Regions from separate parts of the Desulfovibrio sp. ZJ200 genome, predicted to be linked through region 2. Evidence: predicted binding sites of a transcription regulator. Region 2 holds the regulator's gene; the other holds the start of a gene.

Region 1 (4,418 bases), on a different contig from region 2:
TTTGCACCCCAAAGCCCGCAATGCTGCCCGCGCAGACCGCGGAAAGCACGGACGCCTGCCGGAAGGCCTCGCGGGCGTGCACATTGGACATATGCACTTCCACCACCGGCGTGGGAGGCTTTTTGTCCCGGAGCATGGCCAGAGCGTCGGCAATGGCGTAGCTGTAGTGGGTCCAGGCTCCGGCATTGATCACCACGCCCCGGATGTCCTCATCCAAAGCCCGGTGAATGCGCTCCACCATTGCGCCTTCATGGTTGGTCTGAAAAAAGCTCAGCCTTGCGCCCAGCTCTGCGGCCAGGGCCTCAAGGCGCGCGTTGATTTCCTTGAGATCGGCAGTGCCGTAGTGCACGGGATCGCGTCTGCCGAACATGTTCAGGTTGACGCCGTGCAGGATCAGAATATGGGGCATGGACTGCTCACGGGTAAGAAGTTGGGAGGAATCCGCGCACTGTATGCCGGTAAATGCGCCGCGCGCGTCAGCATGCCGCCTCTTTGCCCAGAGCCGCTTCCAGGGCCTGCCGTGCCGCCAGGGGCAGGCGCTGGCCGGTCCAGAGCCGGAACTGGGCGTCAGCCTGGCCGAAAAACATTTCCAGGCCGGAGACGCACTGCCAGCCGGCCCGGCGGGCCTGACGCAAAAAGCGGGTTTCCAGCGGGTTATAAACAATGTCATAGGCCAGACCCCGCGGCGGCGCTGAGGGCACAGCCGCATCCCGACCGCCACCGCAGGAAGTCCCGCCCGCCCTGTCTGTCGCATCCGCGACAGTGCCGGGCGCGCTGGCGGAAAAATCATAGGGGCTTTCCGTCTCGTGCTTGCCGCGCATGCCCAGGGGCGTGGCATTGACAATGAGCTGCGCGGGCGCCTCATGGCGATCCTTCCAGGCCAGAGGCGTGAACGAAAAACGCTCGGCCAGGGGCAGATGAGAGCGATCCGAGGGCGTGGCCACCCAGACCCGGCGCGTTCCGGCGGCGGCCAGCCCGGCCGCGGCCGCATGGGCCGCGCCGCCCGCGCCCAACAGCAGCACAGTCATGCCTGCCAGCGGCAGGCCTGCCAACGGAGCCAGAAAACCGGCCACATCCGTATTTTCCCCGCACAAACGCCCGTCCCGCCAATAGACGGTATTGGCGGCTCCGGCCAGGCGCGCCTGCTCGCTGACCTCATCCAGCAGAGGCATGAGGGCCATTTTGTGCGGAATGGTCACAGAGCAGCCCTGAATATCCAGCAGCCGCATGCTGTCGATGAACGCGGCCAGGCGTTGGGGCGCGATTTCCCAGCGCAGATAAACGGCCGGGATGCCCAGGGCCTGAAAGCCGGTGTTGTGCAGCAGCGGCGAAAGACTCTGGCCCAGGGGCCAGCCGATCACGCCGTACAGAGCTGCGGGCAGGAATGGGGCGGATAACGACTGGGACATACGCTCCCCGGCAGGGTTGAGCAACGCGCCGTGAGACGGCGCGCAAAAAGGCTGCGCCGGACGGGCCTGCCGGGGCCGCGCCTGCGCGTGTGGGATGTTGCTGTGGCGTAGTTCCCCCAGCATAGCGTATTGCGCATGGGCAGGCAAGGCTGGGCGCGCCTCATCCAGGGGAGGGGCATTTCCTTCCTGATTTTGCTGAGATCTTCTTTGCCGCCCCTTTCAGTTAGAGCATTTTCACTTTGAAATTGCTCTGGCGGCCGCGGGAGCGGACGCCCGCGCCGAATGAGCGTCCAGACCGCGTTGCGGTAGCCGTTAGCAAGCTTTGCTTGCTTACGGATAGCGACAGCGGTTGCGTTGACTGGCTGCCGCAGTAACCAGTTGCTGTCTTCATCCGTAGCTTCCTTCGTCGCAACGGCTGAAGCCTGGACGCGAAATGATGGCAGCGCCGCTTTTGAAATTGAATAATTTCAAAAGCAAAATGCTCTAATAAGGAAACGACCGCCGGGGGCAACCGGCGGTCGTTGAGAGGGAGGATGTTCCGATGGTTAGAGGGTTCTGTTCAAAGGAGGAGGTTTTCAGGGGGGGGACCGTGCCGCTCCCGATGGGGGGCTGAGAGCGGCACGGAAATTTTTTTTGTCCGTATATGTCGACCGCCCGTCGGCGGATTGCTAAGTTGATAGGCCGGGTAACGGTTGATTAGTTATTATCCATCATTCCTTGGCCGTAACCCATGCCATAGCCCATGCGGTGTCCATAGCCCATTCCGCATCCGTACCCCATGCCGTGGTGGTACCCGGGGCCGTAGTTACCGGAGTTGGCTCCGGCGGGCCTGCCCACTTCTTTTTCGATTCGCTGGGCCATTTCATCGTGCAGGTCGCCCAATTGCTTGTTGAGTTTCGTCAACTCGGTGGCGGTTTCGCGCACAGTCTTCACATCAGGGTTGGTGGCGTTCCGCAGGGCGCGAAGTTCCTGCCGCTTCACAAAAATCTGATCTTGAATGGGCTCCATGCGCCTGGCGTAGTCTTGCACAATCTTCGTATATTTTTCCTGCTGTTCGGACGTCAGGCCGGAGTTGCCGTTCCATCCATAGCCGGGGCCGTATCCGCCGGGGCAGCCGTAGCAGCCGTAGCCGGAATCAGTAAAGTGGGGCCGGGCCATGCTGTCCGTGGCTGTCAGTACGCCTCCGGCAAGAGCGGCGGCCAGCAACGCGGTCAGAATGAAACGAGGGCTTTTCATGCGTACTCTCCTTGGTGTCCAAACAGTCAGTGTATTTTCTGTCTTCCTCTGACGCCGGTGCATTCCGTGCGTCTTGCCTCTCGTAAAGCAAGGCGCGTGCCAAAACCTGCGCTAACGTGTAACCTATTACTATTCAATGATGTTTATGTTTTTGCCAATAAAGTGGGCCGCAACAGGCAGCGTATGGTTTTTATACAGTCAGACAAACACATCTGTATAAAATTTGTACAAGTGGATACATTTCGCACAGGTCCGGTTGCGCCTCCTGCAACGGCCTTTGCCGTGAGGGATCTTCCCTTGCGCTGCGAGGCGCGCGCACGCTTTTTCCCGACTCGTGATCGGGCAGAAAAAGCCTGGCCGCAACGTGCCGTGTTGTCAACCTGCGGGGCTGGGGAACATTCTTCCTTGCGCCATATCCCGGCAGGCGGCAGAGCTTCCCGCGGGCCATGACGGGCAAAGGGCGCAAAAAAACCCCGCTGACGCGGGGGATTGCTATGAGTAACTGCAGATAAAGGAGCCGGTCTAGAGCAGATTACCTTTGACTTTTTATGAAAGTCAAAGGTGGCATTCAGGCGAAAAACGCGGTTTTCGCCTGAATGTACGCCGCGTTGCGGCGGCTGCCGCTTGCGCGTCAGCAGAGCATTTTCAAAGTGAAAAAGCTCTATTCCTCTTCTTCCAGGTTCGGCAGGCGGGTGTGCCCCATCCGGCAGCCCCGCGTGACGGGCGGCCCGAGGGAGACGCCCACTTCCCGGAGCATGCGGTCATCCATGTACAGGAGCTCCGCGCGAAGCTCGTCGCGCAGCAGTTGCAGCTCCCTGCCCAGGCGGGGCAAGGTTTCCGGGGAGGTTGCCCGATCATAATTGAGGCTTTCCAACTCGACCATTTTATTCTGAATGCGTTTGCGCAGTTCCTTGATGCGGGGGCGGGCCTCCGCCAATATGGATTTGGCCCTGGCTTGCTGCACAGGCGAGAGGCTCTGCATCCACTCGTCCAGATCACGGATATCGGGCCTGTAGCGGTGCTTCATATGGCCGTCGTGTCCCACGGGATCGGGACCGGCGTGACCCGCCGCCACAGGCTGCGCCAGACAGAATGTCAGCAAAAGGCATAGCGATAAGTACCCTTTTAGCATAAGGCAAACCTTTGGTATCGCGAGTACTTGAAGCGGCTCGCGGGCTATGATTTTCGCGGCTGTGATTGTAATTTTTTTTACATAGCAAGACGCTTTGCAAGAGGCAAGCTCAAGAAAAGCGCAACCAGGATCGTGAAAGTCTAGAGATTTTCTTGCAAAAAACGTGCTAAAAATGCATGGGCACGGTCCGGCAGGAGATGCGCTGGCCTGATCGACGCCTTGCTTTCCCGGGCAACGCGCCTGCCAACCGCTCTGGCGAAATCCGGCGACGTTTTTTCAGCGCGCGGCCTGGAAAAAACGGTTTTGGTTTTTTTGCGGCGCCTTGTATACTCACGGCATGAGTTCCGAACAAGCTGACGCGCAGGCTGCGCCCCAGGCATCTTCTCCGATCGCAGGAAATACCGCGGACGGCAGGGTCGCGGATATTCCGCCCACGGCGCTGGACATGCGCGTGGGCGTCGTGCGCACTCCCCTGGGGGGCTTGTTGGGCGCCGCCGCCGTGGTGCTGGCCCTGATGATCAGCCTGCTGGCCTTCATCTCCATTGAGCGCAGCGAGGCGGCCATGGCCCGCCTGCTGGCGGAAAAGGGCTCTTCGCTGATCATGGCTTTTGAAAGCATTTTGCGTTCGGGCATGCGCAGCG
Region 2 (4,418 bases):
GGAGCGATGCCGCCCGCCTGTGCAGCCCACGGCTATGGCGACCCGGTAGCGCCCTTCGGCTTCCATCAGGGGCAGCATGAAAAAAAGCAGATCGAGCAGTTTGCCCTTGAATTCCTGCGCAGCGGGCGAAGCCAGGACATGATCCGCAACGGCTTTGTCCTTGCCGCAAAGGGGGCGCAAGCTTTCAACAAAATAGGGATTGGGCAGAAAGCGCAGGTCAAAGACAAAATCAGCCTCACGCGGCACGCCGTATTTGAAGCCGAATGAGATGACATTCACGCGGATGGCCCGCAAGTTGCCCTTATTGCCGCTCCAGCGTTTTTGAATTGCCCTGCGCAGATCATGGATGGAGAAACGCGAGGTGTCAATGACCAGATCAGCCATTTCCCGCAGCGGGCGTAAGCTGCTGCGTTCCGCGGAAAGCGCCGCTTCCAGCCCCATGCCCTCCCGTTCAAGCGGATGGGGACGGCGGGTGGTGGCGTAGCGGCGCATAAGTTCCTGGGCATCGGCTTCCAGAAAAAGCAGCAGCGGCCGGATGCCCTTGGCGGTCATGGCGCTCAGGGCTTCATTGATTTCATCCAGAAAATTGTTCTGGCGCATATCCATGCCCAGGGCGATGCCCTTAAAATGGCTCATGGACGGGCGTTCCATCATGTCGACCATTTCCGGCGCCAGGCTGGCGGGCAGACCGTCTACGGAAAAGTAGCGCAAATCCTCAAACACCTGCAAAGCCGTGCTTTTGCCCGCTCCGGAAAGGCCGGTGACGATGCAGGCCCGCACCGCCGCCTGCGCATGTGCCGAGGCGCTGATGCCAGGGGAATCGGGGAAGGCGTGCGGGGCAGATGTGCTCATGGCAATGCTCGATGCGAACACAAATAAACAGGGATGTGTTGCAGGCAAAATTGATTCCGCGGGCTTACTGCGGCATATCGGAAAGGGGCCCGGCAGATGATACGCAAAACGCCTGCCCTGTCGGAACGATCTTTGTAACAAAAATCGTTCCGACAGGAAATTATGTATACTTACAATACCGGATCTATCAAAGCATAGCCGGCTGTGCGCCTGCGATAGACCACATTCACGCGGTTGTTTTCCGCATTAAGAAAAACCAGAAATTCTCCGCCAATGGAGTCCAATTGCATAATTGCCTCATCAAGATGCATCGGCTTGGGCGCAAAGCGATCCGTGCCCACCACCGTCTGCGATTCCTCAGGCTGCGCGTCAAGATTATACGTAAAAACATCCACGTCGGCATTGCGAGCCGTGCGGCGCTGCTCCTTGACCCGCGAAACCTGGCGCTTGATTTGCGCTTCTATCTTGTCCGTCACAAGATCAATGGCCGCGTACATGTCCGTGGTTTGTTCCGTGGCTTTGATATGCAGACCTTCGCCGCTGACGGTCACCTCGCAGCGATGGCGAAACTTGTCCACCGTCAGAACCACGCTCACTTCCAGACCCGCGGACTTTCCGAAAAAACGGCCCAGCTTTTCCATACGGCGACGGGCATACTTCTTGAGATGATCGGAGGCCTCGAAATTCTTGAAGGCAAAAGAGATATTCATGCATTCCTCCTTGGATGGCAACGCACAACGCGGAATCAGAAGTGCTCCTTGCGCCTGGATGACGAGGGAATATCAAGCGCAGTGCGGTATTTGGCCACTGTACGCCGGGCAATGTTGACCTTAAGGCGTTCCTTGAGCATTTCGCCGATGCGCTCGTCGCTCAGGGGGGCCTTGGCGTCCTCCTCGGCGATGAATTTCTTGATCAGGGCTTTGACGCTTTCGGAACCTACATGGCTGCCGTCGTCCAATTCAAGGCCACTGTTGAAAAAGAACTTCAATTCAAAGATCCCGTGCGGCGTGGCCACATATTTATTGGTGGTAATGCGGCTGACCGTGGATTCGTGCATGCCGATGTCATCGGCAATGTCTTTGAGAATCAACGGGGCCAGTTTTGTGACGCCGTCTTCAAAAAAAGCCTGCTGATGGCGCACAATGCTCTCCATCACCTTATAAAGCGTGCGCTGGCGCTGGTAAAGGCTTTTGATCAACCAGGAAGCCGAGCGCATTTTTTCCGTGCAATACTCTTTTTCCTTCTCCGACGCCGCTTCCATGTCCATCCGGGACAAGGAAGAAAGCTGCAACTGCGGCAGGCCGTCCTCATTGAGCAGAATCACGAATTCGTCGCCCATCTTGTAGACAAAGACGTCCGGGCTCACAAAGGTGGGCTCGCCGCCGCCGAAACTGGCTCCGGGCAAAGGATCAAGGCTCTGGATGATCACCAGGTATTCCTTGAGCTCCTCCATGTCCAACTTGAACTTGCGCAGCAGGGGCTTGTAGCGTTTGGCCTCAAGATCCTCAAGGTGCGACTGCACCAGATCCAGCAAAACAGGATCGCGGTCATAATGCAGATTTTTGAGCTGCACCAGGAGGCACTCGCGCGCGTCGCGCGCGGCCACGCCCACGGGATCGAACAGTTGCACGCGCTGGAGCACCGTCTGGACTTCTTCGGGGCTGGACCTGGTCAGTGCGGCGATTTCTTCCAGCGTAGCCTGCAGGTAGCCGGAAGAAGAGAGGTTGCCGATGATCGCCTCGCCGATCTCTTTTTGGCGCTCGCTCAGCGTGGAAAGGCGCAACTGCCAGAGCAAATGGCCTTCAAGCGTGGGTTTTGCGGCATACCGGGCTTCCAGCGGCGAAATTTCCTCGGCGCTTTCGGATTCGCGCGACTGCGCAAGGCGGGGAGTGCTGGCGAATTCGCCGAGATAGTCCTCCCAGTCCGCGTCACGAGCCAGCTCCTTGTCGTAAACGCCCTCTTCCGCCGCATCCTGCCGGCTTTCCGGCTGCTCGGCAGTCGCAGGATCGTCGCCCGCGGATTCTTCAAGGAAAGGATTATCCAGCAATTCCTGCTGCACAGTCTCCAACAGCTCCAGACGCGAGAGCTGCAACAGCTTGATGGCCTGCTGCAGTTGCGGAGTCATTACAAGCTGTTGAGCCAGTTTTAACTGCTGACGAAGTTCCAGTGCCATGTCTGCTCTTTTAGCTGAGTCCGGACGAAAAAGCCCGAGAAGAGATTTTCTTGTATCAAGTACTGTGCCACACGCGAAAAAATTATGCAATAGCCGGAGGTTGCGAGCATGAAAAGAAAGAGAAGCCCGGCCTGGACTCCGGCAGAGCACAGAAAGGCACAATTTCCAAGATAAGGCGTGCTGTCCGATGGGCAAGCCCTGCCGCATCCCGGCTGCTTTCAAACCGGCGGCGTGTGCCGAAAACCCCACAGGGAAAGGCAACAGCCTTTCCCTGTGGGGTCATGCCCGGCAGGAGTGGAATTCTCAAAAAAGGCAGGTCAGGATGTTGCGTGCTGTTTGGCGGCCCTGATAAATTCCCTGAAAAGAGGGTGGGCCTGCATAGGCCGGGACTTGAACTCGGGATGAAATTGACAGCCCAAAAACCAGGGATGGTCAGGCAGCTCCATGATTTCCACCAGGGAGTCGTCCGGCGCGGTACCGCTGAAAACCATGCCTTTTTGAGCCAAACTTTCCTTGAAAGCGTTGTTGAACTCATAGCGGTGGCGATGCCGTTCCTCGATCAATGCCTTTTGATACGCCTCGTGCGCTTTGGTGCCTGAGAGAATCTTGCAGGGATACGCCCCCAGGCGCATGGTGCCCCCCTTGTCGCTGGCGGCATTGCGCTTTTCCACATTCTTGGTGCGGAAATCAAACCATTCGGTCATCAGATAAATGACTTTGTGATCCGAAAGCGGGTTAAACTCTTCGGAATTGGCGTCGTCCAGCCCGGCCACATGGCGGGCGAATTCAATGACCGCGCATTGCATTCCAAGGCAGATGCCGAAGAAAGGCACAAGATTCTCACGAGCATGGCGGATGGCTGCAATTTTACCTTCCACCCCCCGGTAGCCGAAGCCGCCGGGCACCAGAATGCCGTTACAGCCTTTGAACAGCGTCGCGGCATTGCGTTCATCCACGTTTTCAGAGTTGACGTAGCGCAGTTCAACAGCCACCCTGTTGGCCACGCCGCCGTGGATCAGAGCCTCGTGCAGACTTTTGTAGGCCTCTTTCAAATCCACATACTTGCCCACAATGGCAATGGTCACTTTGCCTTGAGGGTTGGCGCAGTCATGCACCAGCTTTTCCCAGTTTTCCAGGTGGGCATTGCGCGCAGGCAGACGCAGCATAATGGCCACCTTCTGATCAAAGCCCTCTTCATAAAATTTGAGGGGCACCTCATAGATATTATCCACATCCACAGAGGAAAAAACCGCATCCTGATCCACATTGCAAAACAACGCGATCTTGCGCCGCATTTCCTGAGGTATGCTCTGCTCGCAACGGCAAAGGATGATATCCGGCTGGATGCCGATGGAAAGCAATTCCTTGACGCTGTGCTGCGTGGGCTTGGTCT

Evidence for each region. The regulator sigma-54, encoded in region 2, starts transcription at its own class of promoters, with help from an activator protein. The targets are predictions, from matches to a motif close to CTGGCACGGNNNNTGCTT.
Region 1: G7Y52_RS03185 (periplasmic heavy metal sensor) is a predicted target of sigma-54. The motif match lies at 2,731-2,748, and genes of this name have one in related genera.

The regions. Positions count from the first base shown of each region.
Region 1 is NZ_JAAKEH010000006.1:54,282-58,699, reverse strand. Features, by position in the region: gene aroQ (type II 3-dehydroquinate dehydratase) at 1-409, opposite strand, end outside; gene G7Y52_RS03190 (shikimate dehydrogenase) at 477-1,409, opposite strand; gene G7Y52_RS03185 (periplasmic heavy metal sensor) at 2,106-2,645, opposite strand; gene G7Y52_RS03180 (zinc resistance protein) at 3,307-3,747, opposite strand; gene zraS (two-component system sensor histidine kinase ZraS) at 4,100-4,418, shown strand, end outside.
Region 2 is NZ_JAAKEH010000026.1:43,308-47,725, reverse strand. Features, by position in the region: gene rapZ (RNase adapter RapZ) at 1-852, opposite strand, end outside; gene raiA (ribosome-associated translation inhibitor RaiA) at 1,023-1,562, opposite strand; gene rpoN (RNA polymerase factor sigma-54) at 1,598-3,025, opposite strand; gene G7Y52_RS08895 (CTP synthase) at 3,343-4,418, opposite strand, start outside.